2 regions of the Pseudomonas sp. Sample_16 genome follow, and region 1 is predicted to be linked to the other one. Evidence: predicted binding sites of a transcription regulator. Region 1 holds the regulator's gene; the other holds the start of a gene.
The links. The regulator FliA, encoded in region 1, starts transcription of late flagellar genes. The targets are predictions, from matches to a motif close to CTAAAGTTTNNNNNNNNNNNGCCGNTAA.
Positions count from the first base shown of each region.

Region 2: D8U69_RS22370 (methyl-accepting chemotaxis protein) is a predicted target of FliA. The motif match lies at 3,568-3,595, and genes of this name have one in related genera.

Region 1 covers NZ_RCOB01000197.1:108,324-121,500, reverse strand. The annotation lists gene flhB (flagellar biosynthesis protein FlhB) at 1-1,046, shown strand, start outside; gene D8U69_RS26395 (RHS repeat-associated core domain-containing protein) at 1,168-2,283, opposite strand; gene D8U69_RS26390 (RHS repeat-associated core domain-containing protein) at 2,549-3,631, opposite strand; gene flhA (flagellar biosynthesis protein FlhA) at 3,937-6,066, shown strand; gene flhF (flagellar biosynthesis protein FlhF) at 6,078-7,403, shown strand; gene fleN (flagellar synthesis regulator FleN) at 7,520-8,350, shown strand; gene fliA (RNA polymerase sigma factor FliA) at 8,347-9,087, shown strand; gene D8U69_RS26365 (chemotaxis response regulator CheY) at 9,254-9,625, shown strand; gene D8U69_RS26360 (protein phosphatase CheZ) at 9,645-10,433, shown strand; gene D8U69_RS26355 (chemotaxis protein CheA) at 10,489-12,762, shown strand; gene D8U69_RS26350 (chemotaxis response regulator protein-glutamate methylesterase) at 12,812-13,177, shown strand, end outside.
Region 2 covers NZ_RCOB01000168.1:199,320-204,705, forward strand. The annotation lists gene cra (catabolite repressor/activator) at 1-532, shown strand, start outside; gene D8U69_RS22365 (TatD family hydrolase) at 536-1,312, shown strand; gene D8U69_RS22370 (methyl-accepting chemotaxis protein) at 1,449-3,479, opposite strand; gene ampE (regulatory signaling modulator protein AmpE) at 3,659-4,495, opposite strand; gene ampD (1,6-anhydro-N-acetylmuramyl-L-alanine amidase AmpD) at 4,492-5,052, opposite strand; gene D8U69_RS22385 (DUF1631 domain-containing protein) at 5,117-5,386, opposite strand, start outside.

The sequences.
Region 1 (13,177 bases):
AGGAACTTAACACCCTGGCGATCATGCTTGCCGGTGCGGGCGCTTTGCTGATATTCGGTGGTGCGTTGGCCGAGGAAATGATGGATCTGATGCGCCTGAACTTTTCCCTGTCGCGGGAGGTGGTGCTGGATCAGCGTTCGATGGGCACCTACCTGCTGCACTCGGGGCAGATCGCGCTGCTGGCGATTCAGCCGGTGATGGTCACCTTGCTGCTGGCTGCTTTGATCGGCCCGATTTCCCTGGGCGGCTGGCTGTTTTCAGCGGGTACCATGGCGCCCAAGTTCAGCCGCATGAACCCTGGCGCGGGCCTCAAGCGCATGTTTTCGGCCAAGGCCATTGCCGAATTGCTCAAAGCCCTGGCGAAGTTTTTCATCGTGCTGTTCGTGGCGCTGGTGGTGTTGTCGGCGGACATCGACGACTTACTGCGCATCGCTCATGAACCGTTGGACCGGGCGATCATCCACAGCTTGCAAGTGGTCGGCTGGAGTACGTTGTGGATGGCGTGCGGCTTGATCATCATCGCCGCCGTGGACGTACCGATCCAGCTCTGGGAAAGCATCAAGAAGCTGAAAATGACCAAGCAGGAAGTGCGCGACGAGCACAAGGACCAGGAAGGTCGGCCCGAGGTGAAACAGCGCATTCGCCAGCTCCAGCGCGAAATGTCTCAGCGGCGAATGATGGCGGCGATCCCTGACGCCGATGTGGTCATCACCAACCCGACCCACTACGCCGTCGCCCTCAAGTACGACCCGGACAAGAGCGGCGCGCCGATGCTGATCGCCAAGGGCAGCGACTTCCTGGCCCTGAAAATTAGAGAGATCGCGGCGGCCAACGAGATTCTGTTGCTGGAATCGCCGGCGCTGGCGCGATCGATTTATTACTCCACCGAACTGGAGCAGGAAATTCCTGGCGGCCTCTACCTCGCCGTCGCCCAGGTTCTGGCCTACGTCTATCAGATCCGCCAGTACCGCGTAGGCAAGGGCAAGCGCCCGGATCCGCTCAAGGATGATTTGCCGATTCCACCGGATTTGCGCCGCGATTCCTGATAAGTCCAAGCCAGGCAATCAGCGTTAAAGTCTATGCGAGCCTGCTCGCAGAGGGGAGGCTCACATGTAAAAGATATGTCGACTGACTCACGGCCTTAGTGAGCAGACATGCTTTTAATTATCAGAACGGCGCTTCAGAGCTTCTAGGAAAAGCCAGTTTATCCATTCTAGATGGATCGAAAAGTCGTATCCTGAGGGCACTAACGATGTGTTCTCTAAAAACAATTTGAATCGGTTTTTCGTTTTCAAATACGGGTCTGTGCAGTGTTGCTGTATAGTCAGTTCCAGCTCGCATGCCGATAAAATTTTTTGCAAAGACACTATATAGTTGTTCTTCGCCCAACATACCTCCTGTATCAAAAGCATAAGTCCATGCCAGCTTATGATCGGGTGTCACATAAAAACCTGGTCCAATGTGGTCAATGCCCTTGCCTAAAAATAATGGGTTTACGCCGCCCCAAGTGAGACTCCTTTCATATTTCTTCGCCGAGCCGTGAAGCCCGACATATTGATAGCGATCATCTGCAGAAACTGGGCTTGGGGCGGAGAGGCGTCTTGTCGATAATTTTTTTTCGTACGTGCGTTCGAGAGAGAGTCGTTTTGAGTTGTCAACGTCGGTGGTGCTTCTAATTGTTGGTGAGTCGCTTGGTGTTGGCATTTGTTTTTTGAACAGATTTCGGAAGAAGCTAAATAATTTCCAGCGTGCGCGTCCTGTGGGGTCTAGATGATTGATCGGGTCTCCTTCGCAATAGCTATAACAATTGAGGCCGCCTTCTTTAAACGGGCTCAGCGGATCTGGACTATTAAAACGCATCAATACGGGATTAAACGCCCGATACCCATTCCCCAACAAATAACACCCCGTCACGGGGTCCGGCCGCTCGCCGTTAAAACCGAGCAGGCTGAGTAACCCGCTTTCAAGGGTGCGGTGACCATAGAGCGAATAGGTGATGGGCTGCGGTGGATGATCGGCCTTGAGCGTCTGCAACACCGAACGCTGCTGATCGGTGGCCAACAGCGTGGTATCAGGCGCATCACCTTCACCTCGCTGTTGCGCCAACAACTGGTCACTATGCTGGACGATCGAGAAGCGCATCGCCCCCTGCATCTCGGTGACCAGCCTGCTCTTGCAGTAAAAGCGCTGGCGCTCGGGGGTGTCTGGCAGGGCGTGACTGATCAGGCGATCAAGGGGATCGTAGCGGTAATGGCAGAGCACGGCTTCACGTGGCAATGTCATGGGTGGTTGTTCCGAAGGTCCGATGATCGGAAGCTCAGTATTGACGACTTTGCAAGGGCTGGGTACTAGCAGAACTGATAGGTGCGCTGGGAATGCTGGTCCGATTTTGCTGTGTGACACCCCTCCTGTAGATACTCTGTTCCCGGTCAAACTTTCAGCAGGTGCTTATCGCTGAAAAGCTTGGCCGTGTCGAAATCCGATCCCGAGCGCAATTGTCGCGATCTCTCAGTGACGGATCATTTAGCCGGACGGCATTGTTTTGCACTTAAGTCGCTCTTATCGTTAAGTTTTTGGTCCAAGGCGTTGGCGGAGAAGCCAAAGTCTTTAGGTGTGCAGCTTTAATATTCTTATGCATCGTTTCAGGAAGGACAAGTGTGTTGTTTTTAGCGAATACAAAATCTTTGTTTGGTACTAGGTTTGAATAGTTTTCAATGTGCACTGTAAAAATTTCGGGTGTGCTTGGCCAGAGGTGGTATGAGGTATTTGTTACAGCGGGGGACGATGAAGTATTTTGATAAGGGAAAACGGCCGTTAGATCTATATTGGGATTTGAGGTGGGAATAAGCTCTAGGTAATCTTTATAAACGCTTTTTTGTGCATATTTAGCAGCGAATTCTATGTCTTGGGTTGCATAGAATCCTGGACCAAATGCGGCTATATCTGCATTTCTTACTCCTTTCTCCAAGCTTTCTTTATGCCTGCTCGATGATCCGTGAAAACCAGCGAGCTTGGAGTCAGGGATAGTTTTGCTGAACGGTCTCGGAATTTTTAAGGGGGGTTTATAATTTTCAAGAAGCTGTATCATTTTCAAGGAGAAGTGCCCTGTTGGGTCGGTGTTGCTGATAGGGTTTCCGGTGCAATAAGCATATGGATTTAATCCGCCCTTCCCAAACGGACTCAAACTGTCCGGGCTATTAAACCGCATCAAAACCGGATTAAACGCCCGATACCCGTTCCCCAGCAAATAACACCCCGTCACCGGGTCGGGCCGTTCGCCGTTAAAACCAAGCAGGCTGAGCAACCCGCTTTCAACGGTGCGGTGACCATAGGGCGAATAGGTGATGGGCTGCGGTGGATGATCGGCCTTGAGCGTCTGCAACACCGAACGCTGCTGATCGGTGGCCAACAACGTGGTATCAGGCGCATCACCTTCACCTCGCTGTTGCGCCAACAACTGGTCACCATGCTGGACGATCGAAAAACGCATCGCCCCCTGAATCTCGGTGGCCAGCCTGCTCTTGCAGTAAAAGCGCTGGCGCTCTGGGATGTCTGGCAGGGCGTGACTGATCAGGCGATCAAGGGGATCGTAGTGGTATCGGCAGAGTACGGTTTCACGGGGCGATGTCATGAGCGGGTGCTCCGAAGGTCCGAAGATCGGGCGCTCAGTATTGGCGGCTTTACAAGGGTTGGGTACTAGCAGAACTGATAGGTGGGCAGTTGCGGCCTCTTCGCGGGCAAGCCTCGCTCCTACAAAATATCGATCCACCCGTAGGAGCGAGGCTTGCCCGCGAAAGGGCCCGTTCATGCGATACGAATCCCCCCGATAAAACCCTGTATTTCAACCCCCCGCTAAAGTTGGAAGGCTTCTTGCAATAGCCGCCCCGAGCCTGCTTCAGGCGTCAAAAGTTTGCTTCAAAGGAACGGGGAATACCGGTGGATCGCTCTCAGTTAATCAACAGTGCCCGCACGAACATGGCAGACCTCAGTCGAGGCAATCTGGGCGTGCCGCTGTTGCTGCTGGTCATGTTGGCAATGATGATGTTGCCGATTCCGCCGTTTCTGCTGGACGTGTTCTTCACCTTCAACATTGCCTTGTCCATCGTTGTGCTGCTGGTTTGCGTCTACGCCCTGCGGCCGCTGGATTTTGCCGTGTTCCCGACCATTCTGCTGGTGGCGACGCTGTTGCGGCTGGCGTTGAACGTGGCGTCGACGCGGGTGGTGATGCTCCACGGTCAGGACGGCCACGCTGCCGCCGGTAAGGTGATCCAGGCCTTCGGTGAGGTGGTGATCGGCGGTAACTACGTGGTCGGTATCGTGGTTTTCGCGATCTTGATGATCATCAACTTCGTCGTGGTAACCAAGGGTGCCGGGCGGATTTCCGAGGTGAGTGCGCGGTTCACCCTCGATGCGATGCCCGGTAAACAGATGGCCATCGACGCCGACCTCAACGCCGGTCTGATCGACCAGAACCAGGCCAAGGCCCGCCGTTCGGAAGTGGCACAGGAAGCCGAGTTCTATGGCTCCATGGACGGTGCCAGCAAATTCGTGCGTGGTGACGCCATTGCCGGTTTGCTGATTCTGTTCATCAACCTGATCGGTGGCATGGCGGTCGGTATCTTCCAGCACAACATGACCTTCGCCGATGCCGGCAAGGTTTACGCACTGCTGACCATCGGTGACGGTTTGGTGGCGCAATTGCCATCACTGTTGTTGTCCACCGCTGCGGCGATCATGGTGACCCGTGCTTCCGGTTCGGAAGACATGGGTAAACAGATCAATCGTCAGATGTTCGCATCGCCCAAGGCGCTGGCCGTATCGGCAGGCTTGATGGCGGTGATGGGGCTGGTGCCCGGCATGCCGCACTTTTCCTTCCTGACCATGGCTGCCCTGGCGGCGGGTGGTGCCTACCTGTTCTGGCGCAAGCAGAACCAGGTCAAGGTCCAGGCGTTGCAGGAGGTCAAGCGTCAACAAGAGTTGCTGCCATCGCCAGCGCGCGCGCAGGAAACCAAGGAGCTCGGCTGGGATGACGTGACGCCGATCGACATGATCGGCCTGGAAGTCGGCTACCGCCTGATTCCATTGGTGGATCGCAATCAGGGTGGTCAATTGCTGGCGCGGATCAAGGGCGTGCGCAAGAAGTTGTCCCAGGACCTGGGCTTCCTGATGCCGACCGTGCACATCCGCGACAACCTCGACCTGGCACCAAGTGCCTACCGCCTGACCTTGATGGGGGTGATCCTGGCCGAGGCCGAGATTTACCCGGATCGCGAACTGGCGATCAACCCGGGGCAGGTATACGGCACGCTCAACGGCATTACCGCCAAAGATCCGGCTTTCGGTCTGGAAGCGGTCTGGATCGAAATCAGTCAGCGTGCCCAGGCACAATCCCTTGGCTATACAGTGGTTGATGCCAGTACAGTAGTGGCCACTCACTTGAACCAGATTCTGTACAAGCATTCCAGTGAGCTGATCGGGCACGAGGAAGTGCAGCAACTGATGCAGTTGCTGGCGAAAAACTCGCCGAAACTGGCCGAAGAATTGGTGCCAGGTGTGTTGTCGCTGTCGCAACTGCTCAAGGTTCTGCAAGCGCTGCTGGCAGAGCAGGTGCCGGTGCGTGACATTCGAAGCATTGCCGAGGCCATCGCCAACAACGCTTCCAAGAGTCAAGATACCGCCGCCCTGGTGGCTGCGGTGCGTGTCGGCGTTAGCCGCGCAATCGTGCAAAGCATTGTAGGCACTGACTCCGAGCTGCCAGTGATCACGCTGGAGCCAAGGTTGGAACAAATATTGCTCAATAGTCTGCAGAAGGCAGGACAAGGCTCGGAAGAGGGCGTTCTGCTGGAGCCAAGCATGGCTGAAAAGCTGCAACGCTCGCTGATCGATGCGGCGCAGCGCCAGGAGATGCAAGGTCAACCGGTGATTCTGCTGGTGGCCGGTCCGGTTCGCGCGATGCTCTCGCGATTTGGCCGGCTGGCAGTCCCGGGTTTGCACGTGTTGGCTTATCAGGAAATCCCTGACAACAAGCAAGTGACCATCGTTGCGACAGTAGGGCCCAACGGCTGAGGTAGTGGTTTATGCAAGTTAAGCGTTTTTTCGCCGCCGATATGCGTCAGGCCATGAAACTGGTTCGTGATGAACTGGGCGCTGAAGCGGCCATCATCGGCAACCGTCGCATCGCCGGTGGTGTCGAGCTCACGGCTGCCCTGGATTACAAGCTGTCGGCGCTGGCGCCACGCGTGCCGAACATGGAACTCGAAGACGAGCTGCGCAAGACGCAGTCGCGCATCGTCACCGCCCAGGCCGAGCTGAGCCTGCGCAGCGACGGCGAAAGCGACAATGCCACCAATCGCCAGTTGTTCGCCGGGTTGCCCCTCACCGCCGCCGAGCCACTGATCGAGCCGACCTACGCCGAGCCTCGGCGTCCTGCGCCAGCGCCTGCTGCGGCGCCCGCGGTGGACTCCCGGGTATTTGACTCGATGCGTTTTGAGCTCAACAGCCTGCGCGAACTGATGGAAGTACAGCTGGGCTCCCTGGCATGGAATCAGCTGCAAGGCAGCAGCCCGGGCCAGGCCAACCTCTGGCGCCGTCTGCAACGTATCGGTTTGTCCGGGCCGTTGTCCCGCGACTTGCTGGCACTGATCACCGATATTCAAGAACCCCGCCAAGCCTGGCGCATGTTGCTGGCGCATCTGGCGCGGATGATTGCCACGCCGGAAATCGAGCCGCTGGAAGAGGGCGGTGTGATTGCCATGGTCGGCCCTGCCGGCATGGGCAAGACCACCACCCTGGCCAAGCTGGCTGCCCGTTATGTGCTCAAGTACGGCGCGCAGAACATCGCGCTGGTGAGCATGGACAGCTACCGTATCGGTGCCCAGGAACAGCTCAAGACCCTCGGCCGGATTCTCAATGTGTCGGTGACCCACGTCGATCCGGGGCAATCGCTGGCGCAGGCGCTGGAACCTTTGCTGCGCAAGCGTGTGGTGCTGATCGATACCGCCGGCCTTCAAGCCAGCGATCCGGCATTGCGCATGCAGCTCGAAAGCCTGGCCGGTCGTGGCATCAAATCGAAAAATTATCTGGTTCTGGCAACCACCAGCCAGAAACAGGTTCTAACCGCCGCTTATCACAGTTACAAGCGTTGCGGGCTCGCTGGCTGCATCCTGACTAAACTGGATGAAACGGCCAGTCTGGGCGAGGTGTTGAGCCTGGCCATCAGCCATGAGTTGCCGGTAGCCTACCTGACTGATGGCCCGCGGATTCCGGATGATTTGCATCTGCCGCGCCGTCATCAACTGGTCAGCCGTGCCGTGAGCGTGCAAATGCAGGAAGAACCCAGCGAAGAAGCCATGGCTGACATGTTCGCTGATATCTACCACAGCCCCACCAAGCAGGTAGGCTGAGGTAACAATGAATAGTTTTTGTACCTACATCGATGGTCTGCCATGCATTGTTCCGATTGTGAACGCGCAGCCAGTAATGTGGCCTCCGTCTATGCAAGACAAGGTAAAGAAATAACATGGGCAGCATGCATCCCGTACAGGTGATCGCGGTGACCGGCGGCAAAGGTGGCGTCGGGAAGACTAACGTGTCAGTGAACTTGTCCCTGGCTCTAGCTGAGCTCGGCCGGCGCGTCATGCTGCTGGACGCCGATCTGGGGCTGGCGAACGTCGACGTTCTGCTGGGGCTGACACCCAAACGGACCCTGGCCGACGTGATCGAAGGTCGCTGCGAGCTGCGCGACGTCCTGTTGCAGGGCCCCGGCGGCATCCGCATCGTTCCCGCCGCGTCCGGCACCCAGAGCATGGTTCACTTGAGCCCGGCGCAGCACGCCGGCCTGATCCAGGCCTTCAGCGATATCGGCGACAACCTCGACGTACTGGTGATCGACACCGCTGCGGGGATTGGTGACTCGGTAGTCAGTTTTGTCCGTGCCGCCCAGGAAGTGTTGCTGGTGGTCTGCGACGAGCCGACCTCCATTACCGACGCCTACGCCCTGATCAAACTGCTCAACCGTGACTACGGCATGAACCGTTTCCGCGTGCTGGCCAACATGGCCCAGAGCCCGCAGGAAGGGCGCAATCTGTTCGCCAAGTTGACCAAGGTCACGGATCGTTTCCTCGACGTCGCCCTGCAATACGTCGGCGCCGTGCCTTATGACGAAAGCGTGCGCAAGGCCGTGCAAAAACAGCGTGCCGTCTACGAAGCATTCCCGCGCTCCAAGTGCTCGCTGGCGTTCAAGGCAATCGCGCAGAAGGTCGACACCTGGCCGTTGCCCGCCAACCCGCGTGGGCATCTGGAGTTCTTCGTCGAACGCCTCGTGCAACAAACGGCAGGACCCGTGCTATGACAGCCAGCGGCTACAACCTCTACAAGAAATCGGCACGCGATGCGCAGTACGAGCTGATCGAGCGTTACGCGCCGCTGGTCAAACGCATTGCCTATCACTTGCTGGCGCGTCTGCCGGCCAGTGTCCAGGTCGAAGACTTGATCCAGGCCGGGATGATCGGCCTGCTGGAAGTCTCGACCAAATACGACGCCAGCAAAGGCGCGAGTTTCGAGACGTACGCGGGCATCCGCATCCGCGGCGCCATGCTCGATGAAGTGCGCAAGGGTGACTGGGCGCCACGCTCGGTCCACCGCAATACCCGCATGGTCAGCGACGCCATCCGCTCGATTGAAGCGAAAACCGGCCGTGACGCTAAAGATCACGAAGTTGCGGCCGAACTCCAATTGAGTCTCGACGATTATTACGGGATTTTGAACGACACCCTGGGCAGCCGGTTATTCAGTTTCGACGATCTGTTGCAGGACGGCGAACACGAAGGGCTGCACGAGGATGGCGCGAGTGCTCATCTCGAGCCGTCACGCGATCTGGAGGATGAACGCTTCCAGGCAGCGCTGGCGGACGCGATTGCCAATTTGCCGGAGCGCGAGCGACTGGTGTTGGCGCTGTACTACGACGAAGAGTTGAATCTCAAGGAAATCGGTGAGGTCCTGGGGGTCAGCGAATCTCGGGTCAGCCAGTTACATAGCCAGTGCGCGGCCCGTTTAAGGGGGCGTTTGGGAGAGTGGCGAGCGCGCTGAAGGCAGTGTGGGGGCACTGCGACGTGGCTGGTGGGGTGATGAACCGCGCCGGTCTCGCTTCGTTGTACTCCAGACAGTCATCGAGTGCTTTGCCAGATTGATTGAAATGGCGCGTCCAGGTGCTGGGCGCGTTTTAGTCTGCTTGGAGGTCGAATTGGACAAGAACATGAAAATCCTCATCGTTGATGACTTCTCAACGATGCGGCGGATCATAAAAAACCTGTTGCGTGACCTTGGGTTCACCAACACGGTCGAGGCCGACGATGGCACTACCGCCATTCCGGTCCTCAACAGCGGGAGCATCGACTTTCTGGTGACCGACTGGAACATGCCTGGCATGACCGGTATCGATCTGCTGCGTCACGTGCGTGCCGATGAAAAGCTCAAGCACCTGCCGGTGTTGATGGTGACCGCTGAAGCCAAGCGCGAGCAGATCATCGAAGCGGCCCAGGCCGGTGTAAACGGCTATGTGGTCAAACCCTTCACGGCCCAGGCGTTGAAAGAAAAAATCGAGAAGATTTTCGAACGCATCGGTTGAACTGCGCCACGGGGGAGCTATGGGGCATAACGAATCTTCGCAGGGCGATTTTGAATCGACCCTGAAAAAACACGCCGTCGAACTGGTCGCGAGCCTTGAAAAGGGCAGGTTTGGCGATGCTGTGCAATTGATCCATGAGCTCAACCAGACCCGTGACCGCGGCCTGTATCAGGAAGTGGGCAAGCTCACGCGCGAGCTGCATAGCGCGATCGTCAATTTTCAGATTGACCCGCACATGCCGCAAGCCGAAGAGGTGTCACAGATCACCGACGCCACCGAGCGTCTGGGTTATGTGGTCAAGCTGACCGAGGCCGCAGCCAACCGCACCATGGACCTGGTGGAAAACGCCACGCCGCTGGTCAACAGCCTGGCTGACGAAGCCCAGGCCTTGAGCACGGATTGGGGGCGGTTCATGCGTCGCGAAGTCGGGGCTGAAGAGTTCCGCGAACTGGCCCGGCGAGTCGACGGGTTCCTGACGCGCAGCAGCACAGACAACCGTGCCGTGTCGGGAAACCTCAACGATATTCTGCTGGCCCAGGATTATCAGGACCTCACAGGTCAAGTCATCAAGCGTGTGACCCAACTCGTCACCGAAGTCGAGAGCAACCTGCTCAAGCTCGTGCTCATGGCCAGTCAGGTTGACCGTTTTGCGGGCATCGAGCATGACCGTGAAGCAATGCTTGCAGAAAAAGATCCACAAAAACATCTCTCTCAGGGTGAAGGTCCGCAGATTCATGCCGATAAAAGAGAAGACGTTGTGTCCGGTCAGGACGATGTGGACGATTTGTTATCCAGCCTTGGATTCTAGAGTTTCAGGAATTTCAGGTTTTTTGGGTTTTTAGACCTGTAGGAGCACACCATTAATGAGCTTCGGCGCCGATGAAGAGATCCTTCAGGATTTCCTGGTTGAGGCCGGCGAGATTCTAGAGCAACTGTCCGAACAGCTGGTCGAGCTGGAAAGCCGACCGGATGATGCGGATCTGCTCAATGCAATTTTTCGCGGTTTTCACACTGTAAAAGGGGGCGCCGGCTTCCTCCAGCTCAACGAGCTGGTGGAGTGCTGCCACATCGCCGAGAACGTGTTCGACATCCTGCGCAAGGGCGAACGTCGCGTTGACTCGGAATTGATGGACGTGGTTCTCGAAGCACTGGACGCGGTGAACAGCATGTTCAGCGAAGTCCGCGAGCGTGGCCCGATCACGGCTGCCACGCCAGAATTACTCGCGGCACTGGCCCGTCTGGCCGAGCCGCAATCGGCTGACGAGGCAGCGCCAGCACCCGTCGCCGAAGTGGTTGAAGAACCTGCCGCTCAAAGCGAGTCAGGCGACATCACCGACAATGAATTCGAACAACTGCTGGACTCGCTGAACGCCGTCAAGGCCCAGGCCGAGGCGCCGGCGGCTGCTCCAGCGCCCGCCGCCGATACTGCGGCCAGCGACGAAATCACCGACGCCGAGTTCGAGTCGTTGCTCGACCAGTTGCACGGTAAAGGCCAGTTCGCCGTTGATGCGGTGGCACCGGCGGCCCCTGCCGCGCCGCAGGCTCCGAAAGCCGCGGGCGACAGTTCCGACATCACCGACGACGAATTCGAAGCACTGCTCGACCAACTGCACGGCAAGGGCAATTTTGCCGTGGATGCGCTGGAATCGGCCATCGCTTCGGTGCCGACGCCTGCTGCGCCAACCGCTGCGGCGGCCGGCAGTGACTTGATTACCGATCACGAATTCGAATCGCTGCTCGACGAATTGCACGGCAAGGGCAAGTTCACTGAAGTGGGCGCCACGGCTGGCACGGCAACCGGCGCGAGCGCCTCGGTTGCGGCGCCTGTCGCCAAGGCTGCGGCACCGAAGCCGGTGGCCAAGGCTCCTGAACCGAAGGCCGAAGCCGCGAAGCCGGCACCTGCCGCCGCTGCACCGGCTCCGGCCCGTGCCCCGGCCGCACCGCCCGCGGAAAAACCGGCCAGCGAAGCCGAGACCACTGTGCGGGTCGACACCGCGCGTCTCGACGAAATCATGAACATGGTTGGCGAACTGGTGCTGGTGCGTAACCGCCTGGTCCGCCTGGGTGCCAACAGCGCCGACGAAGCCATGTCCAAAGCCGTGTCCAACCTCGACGTGGTCACGGCCGATCTGCAAACCGCGGTCATGAAGACCCGGATGCAACCGATCAAGAAAGTCTTCGGGCGCTTCCCGCGCCTGGTTCGCGACCTGGCGCGCCAGCTCAAGAAAGAGATCAACCTGGAGCTGGTCGGCGAAGAGACCGACCTCGACAAGAACCTCGTCGAGGCCTTGGCCGACCCGTTGGTCCACTTGGTGCGCAACGCGGTCGACCACGGCATCGAGTCGCCGGAAGAACGCGAAGCCTCGGGCAAGGCCCGTGGCGGCAAGGTCATTCTCGCCGCGGAACAGGAAGGCGATCACATCCTGTTGTCGATCTCCGATGATGGCAAGGGCATGGACCCGAACGTGTTGCGTTCGATCGCGGTAAAACGCGGCGTGATGGACAAGGACGCGGCCGATCGACTGAGCGATACCGAGTGCTACAACCTGATTTTCGCCCCGGGTTTCTCGACCAAGACCGAGATATCCGACGTGTCGGGTCGTGGCGTGGGCATGGACGTGGTGAAAACCAAGATTTCCCAGCTCAACGGTTCGATCAATATTTTCTCGGCCAAGGGCCAGGGGTCGAAGATCGTCATCAAGGTGCCGTTGACCCTGGCGATCATGCCGACGCTGATGGTCATGCTCGGCAACCAGGCGTTCGCCTTTCCGCTGGTGAACGTCAACGAGATCTTCCACCTCGACCTGTCGACCACCAACGTGGTGGACGGCCAGGAAGTGGTGATCGTGCGGGACAAGGCGCTGCCGTTGTTCTACCTCAAGCGCTGGCTGGTCAGCTCCGCCGCTCACGAAGAGCAGCGCGAAGGCCATGTGGTGATCCTTTCGGTGGGCACCCAGCGGATCGGCTTCGTCGTCGATCAACTGGTGGGCCAGGAAGAAGTGGTCATCAAGCCATTGGGCAAAATGCTCCAGGGAACCCCGGGCATGTCCGGCGCCACCATCACCGGTGACGGCCGCATTGCGCTGATTCTCGATGTTCCAAGCATGCTCAAGCGTTACGCCACAAAGCGTATTTGAATCCGGGGCAGCGGCGCGATGACGCGCCGCTGCACCTAATGGAGTGTTTATGGCAGTCAAAGTCCTGGTGGTGGACGATTCGGGGTTTTTCCGCCGCCGCGTCTCGGAAATTCTTTCAGCGGATTCGAATATCCAGGTCGTCGGTACCGCGACCAACGGAAAAGAGGCGATCGATCAGGCGCTGGCTCTCAAGCCGGACGTGATCACCATGGACTACGAGATGCCAATGATGGACGGCATCACGGCGGTGCGGCACATCATGCAGCGCTGCCCGACCCCGGTCTTGATGTTTTCCTCGCTGACCCACGAAGGCGCCCGGGTTACCCTCGATGCGCTGGACGCCGGCGCGGTGGATTTCCTGCCGAAGAATTTCGAAGACATCTCGCGCAACCCCGAGAAGGTCAAGCAACTGCTG
Region 2 (5,386 bases), on a different contig from region 1:
TTTCTGCTCGGTGATCAGTGACGACCGCGAAGCCAGCCTGCACCTGACGCAAAGCCTGCTCGACCCGCTGCCCAAACAGATTGCCCTGATCGGCGCCCGTCCCGAGCTGAGCATCAGCCAGGAGCGCGCCGCCGGCTTCAAAGAAGCGCTGGCCGGTTACAACGGTGAAATGCTAATCGAGCACGGCGAGTCGTTCAGCCGCGAATGCGGTAAACAGTTGATGGAAGAATTACTTCAGCGTGTCGGGCATCTTCCCGAAGCGCTGGTGACCACTTCCTACGTACTGCTGCAAGGCGTGTTCGATGCCTTGCACGACTTCCCGTTGAAAAACCGCCCACTGCGCCTCGGCACTTTCGGCGATACCCAATTGCTGGACTTTTTGCCGTTGCCGGTCAACGCCATGGCCCAGCAACATCAGTTGATCGCCGACAAAGCCCTGGCCCTGGCCCTGGCAGCCATCGAGCAATCCGATTACCAACCCGGCGTGCAGGCCATTGCCCGGACGTTCAAACAACGTATTCGTCAGGACTGAGCCATGGACCTGATCGACACCCACACACACCTGGACTTTCCCGACTTCGACGCGGATCGTCAGGCACTGATGGCCGAAAGCCGCGCCCTCGGGGTCAGGGAAATGGTGGTGCTGGGGGTTTGTCAGGACAACTGGCAGCGGGTCTGGGAGCTGGTGCAAGACGATCCCGACCTGCATGCCGCGTTCGGCTTGCACCCGGTGTACCTGGACGATCATCGGCCTGAACACCTGACGCAACTCGGCGACTGGCTGACCCGCCTTGCCGGGCATCGGCAGCTGTGTGCTGTGGGTGAAATCGGCCTGGACTACTACATCGAAACCCTCGATCGCCAGCGTCAGCAAGCGTTGTTCGAGGCGCAACTGCAACTGGCGGTGGACTTCAATCTGCCGGCGCTGATTCATGTGCGGCGCAGTCACGCGGCGGTGATTGCCACACTGAAACGCTTCAAGTCGAAACGTGCCGGGATCATCCACGCCTTCGCCGGCAGTCAGGAAGAAGCCCGCGAGTACATCAAGCTCGGCTTCAAGCTGGGCCTGGGCGGTGCCGCGACCTGGCCGCAAGCGCTGCGCATGCACCGCGTGCTGGCAAAATTGCCGCTCGAATCGGTGGTGCTGGAAACCGACTCACCGGACATGGCGCCCGCGATGTTTCCCGGTCAACGCAACAGCCCGGCGCATTTGCCGGCAATCTGTGCCGCACTGGCCGACATCATGACCATCAGCCCCGCACAACTGGCCGCCGCCAGCACCGCCAATGCCCGTGAGTTGTTCGGCTGGTAAACACATTAAGCAGATCGTTCCCACACTCTGCGTGGGAATGCAGCCCGGGACGCTCCGCGCCCCATCCAGAGCCGAACGCGGAGCGTCCGATGAGGCATTCCCACGCAGAGCGTGGGAACGATCATGCGATGCGGATTTAAACGCGAAATGCGCTGATCAACTGTTTGAGCTCAACCACCTGCGCCGACAACGCGCGGCTGGCGTCCTCGGTCTGGTGCGCACCCTCAGCGGTGCGCTCGCCGGCGCGGTTGATCTCAACGATGTTCTGGTCGATGTCGTGGGCCACAGCGGTCTGCTGCTCCACGGCGGCGGCGATCTGCTGGTTCTGGTCGACGATCATGCCGACCGCACCGAGGATATTTTCCAGTGCGAGCTGGACCTTTTCTGACTGCCCCACGGTGCCGTTCGCCATCTCATGGCTGACCCCCATCGCCTTGACCGCCGCACCGACACCGCCGTGCAACTTGGCGATCATCTGCTCGATTTCCTCAGTCGATTGCTGGGTGCGTTTGGCCAGGGTCCGGACTTCGTCAGCCACTACGGCAAACCCGCGCCCCTGCTCACCGGCCCGTGCCGCTTCGATCGCAGCGTTCAGCGCCAGCAGGTTGGTCTGCTCGGCAATGCTCTTGATCACTTCCAGCACGCGACTGATGGATTGGCTGTCACTGGCCAGTTGATTGATCACCAACACCGACTGATCAATCTCGCTGGCCAGTGCCGCGATGCTGCCTTGCTGAGACTGCACAAGGCCGCGCCCGCTGATGGTTTCATCGTTGACGCTGTGGGCGCTGCTGACCGCTGCCGCCGCACTGCGCGCCACTTCCAGGGAAGTGGCGGACATCTGGTTCATCGCCGTGGCGACCTGCTCGATCTGGGTGCGCTGCCCGGCCACCGCCTGGTTGCTTTGCGCCGAAACATTTTCCACTTGCCCGGCTTGACGCTCGACCTCGCTGACGGTCTGCCCGACGCGCTCGATCAGGTCATGGATTTTCTTCACCGTGCCGTTGAACACCTCGCCCAACTCTCCGAGTTCATCGCGGCTGTTGGCGCTGAAGGTAACCGTCATGTCGCCCGCCGCCACTTTGTCCATGACCCCACCCAGGCGTTTGAGAGTGGTGCGGGTAGACGCGTAGAAACCGCCGTAGAGATAGAAGATCAGGACAAACACCACCGACAGCGCCACGGCCTGCAGGATCATGTGTGTGCGGTTCTGGTCCAGACGCTGCTGCAACTGGTTGCCGAGAAACTTCAGGGTGGCTTCATTGAGTTGGTAGGTCGAATCCATCAAGCCAGTGACCTGGTCGTAGAAGGCCTGCCATGGCGTATCGAGTGTATCGGCCATCACCACCTTTTCTTCGAACAGCTCGCTGGCTTTTTTCAACGAGGCTCTGCTGCTGTCTGCCTGAGCAGCCAGGGTCTGCGCCGCGGCCTTGCTGGAGTTTGTCGCGTCCTGCAACTTCAAGCCGTACTCGGCCTGGAGTTTTTCGATCTGCCCCAACAGGTCATCGAATCGGTTGCTCGATGCCGAGTTGAGAAAACCTTGCCCCAGCGAGGCCGCGCCCATCGCACGGCCGTCTCCCAGAATCTGGGTGATGCGCGGAGTGACGTTGGTCACCAGTTCGCTGAGTTGGCGCATGTCGCTTTGATTGTCGAGGCTCAGACCGGCCTGACTGGCAATGAGTTGGCTGAAAAGCTGGGCATTACCCACCAGCTTGCCCGCCAGGGCACTTTTGCTTTGCAGGGATGTTTCCGTTTGCTGTGCCTTGAACGCAGCGACCATCTCATCGCGTTTGCCGTCGAACACCGCAATGTGCTCCGGATCGCTGCTCATCGCCGTCAACCCTTGCAGGCGCGTCAGCACGCTTTTTTCCAGGCTGCTGATTTGCGCCTCAATGTTCCCGGCCCTGCCGGACTGGCCGAGGGCAAGATTGATCTGCACCAGGTTGTTCAAGGTTTCCAGATCGCGTCGTAGCGTCAGGCTACTGCCCAACAGGTCGAGGCTTTGCAGTTCGATCCGGGTGCCCTGGAATTCGCGATAGGAATCGCGTACCAGATAGAAATTGGTGACTAACATTGGCACCAGGAACAGGACGCTGATCAGGCTGAACTTCATGCCGAAGCTCAGGCGATTCATTAGCGCAACGGCGGGATAGAGCAAGCTCTTCACTGGAAGTCTCCCTTGGATTTCTTATTTTTATTGGCAGGCGCAGCGAGGCAGCAGATAGCCACTATTGAGCGCTATCCCTGTATAGCTTAAATCGGCAGGAAGTTTTGTAACTTAAGGTTAACGAGAGGCCAGCGCAGCCCTGTAGCAGCGGGCATCACTTGCTACAGGGATCAATCGCTTCAGGGCAAGACAGTCCACAATGCAAAACCGGCATACCACAGCACCGCCGCTCGCAGCAGTAACTCCCAGAGCCGGTCGAGATTGTTGATGCCGTCGGGCCCTGCGACCGGTGCAGGAATTTCCGCGGCCACCCGCCCAGCCTTCTCGATCAACTGAGCAGCGCTGATGTTCCAGTTCAGCAATTCGTGCAACATCACCCGGCTGACAGCAACAAAATTGCCGACCAGGGCAAAGCTCGCGGCCAGCAAGCGCACCGGCACCCAATCGAATGCGTGACGCAATTGCCCTGCGCGCTCGACCACGGCCGGGTTTTGCCCGTGCTCTTCAGCCAGGGCCAGCAGGCGGTAGCTCAAGGCGGCGACCGGCCCCAACAGGAAGTACCAGAAAATCACCGCAAAGAAACTCTGGTAAGCCTCCCACAGCAAATGCCCTTCAACCCGCTCCAGCAGTTGTTCGCCGCTGTCGGCGCAGATATCAAGATCGCGCTTGGCGACATGGGCCGCCGCTTGCAGGTCTTCTCGACGCCAGGCATCGCGAAACGGCCCAAGACCGGCCAGCAGATCTCCGCGCCCCAGGCTGTAGATAACCACCAACAGGTGTACCGGCAAGGCCAGCAGACCGTAAGCCACCGGGTCAATCACCACCAGCAGCAGGCCCAGTAGCGCAACGGGAAACAGCACCAGCACCGCTAGTACCAGCCATGGACGCTGCACCAGACGCGGGCTGAGCTCAAGCTTGTGCAGCTCGCGAACCCAGCCGCCATCGCGTTGAACCCGATGGCGCAGGGCCGAAAACTTCTCGATCCAGACCGCCAACAGCAACACCAGAAAACTCATTGTCCTTCCTCTTTTGCCAGGGCTGCGCGATAGCGTGCCCAGTCGAACGCCGGCCCCGGATCCGTCTTGCGCCCGGGGGCGATGTCGCTATGCCCACAGATCCGCTGTGCAGTGATCGCCGGGAACGCCGCTTGCAACTGCCGAGTCAGCCCGGTCAACGCATCATACTGAGCATCGGTGAATGGCAGATCATCCGTGCCTTCCAATTCAATGCCCACGGAAAAATCGTTACAGGTTTCCCGCCCCTCGAAATTCGAAACGCCAGCGTGCCAGGCGCGCTCAAGACAAGAAACAAACTGGGTAACAGTACCGTCACGCTCAATCAGAAAATGTGCGGACACCCGCAGATCGGCAATCCCCTCAAAGTAGGGATGCTCCGTGACATCCAGACGATTCTGGAAAAAGGCCTGCACCTTGCCCGTGGCGAACTGTGCCGGCGGCAGGCTGATGTTATGGATCACCAGCAGGGAAATTTCGCCCTCGGGGCGCGCATTGAAGTTGGGCGAGGGGCACAAACGCACGTCCTGACACCAACCGCTCGCGGGGTCCAACTGCATACCGATTCCTTCAACGACAAGTGTGTTGGCCGTCAGTATGCCGCGATAGCCCCCCGGGATGCGATCACTTGCCGCGCTCAAGGCGTCGCAGATTGCTGATCACCGTCTCCAGCGCCCGATCAAACAGCAAGGTGTCATCGAGCGTACGCACCGTACCGCGACGAAACTCCAGGGCCAGGCTCGCACGGCTGTGCTCCAGCACCTTCATGCCAGTGCGGTTGACGAAAATGTAATGGCCCGTGACGTCGATAATCGCTGCCAGCTTGCAGCGCAGCGTATTGTCCTGATCCTCCTGGAACTCGACCCAGCCACCAAGGCGCAACTGGTCCACGTG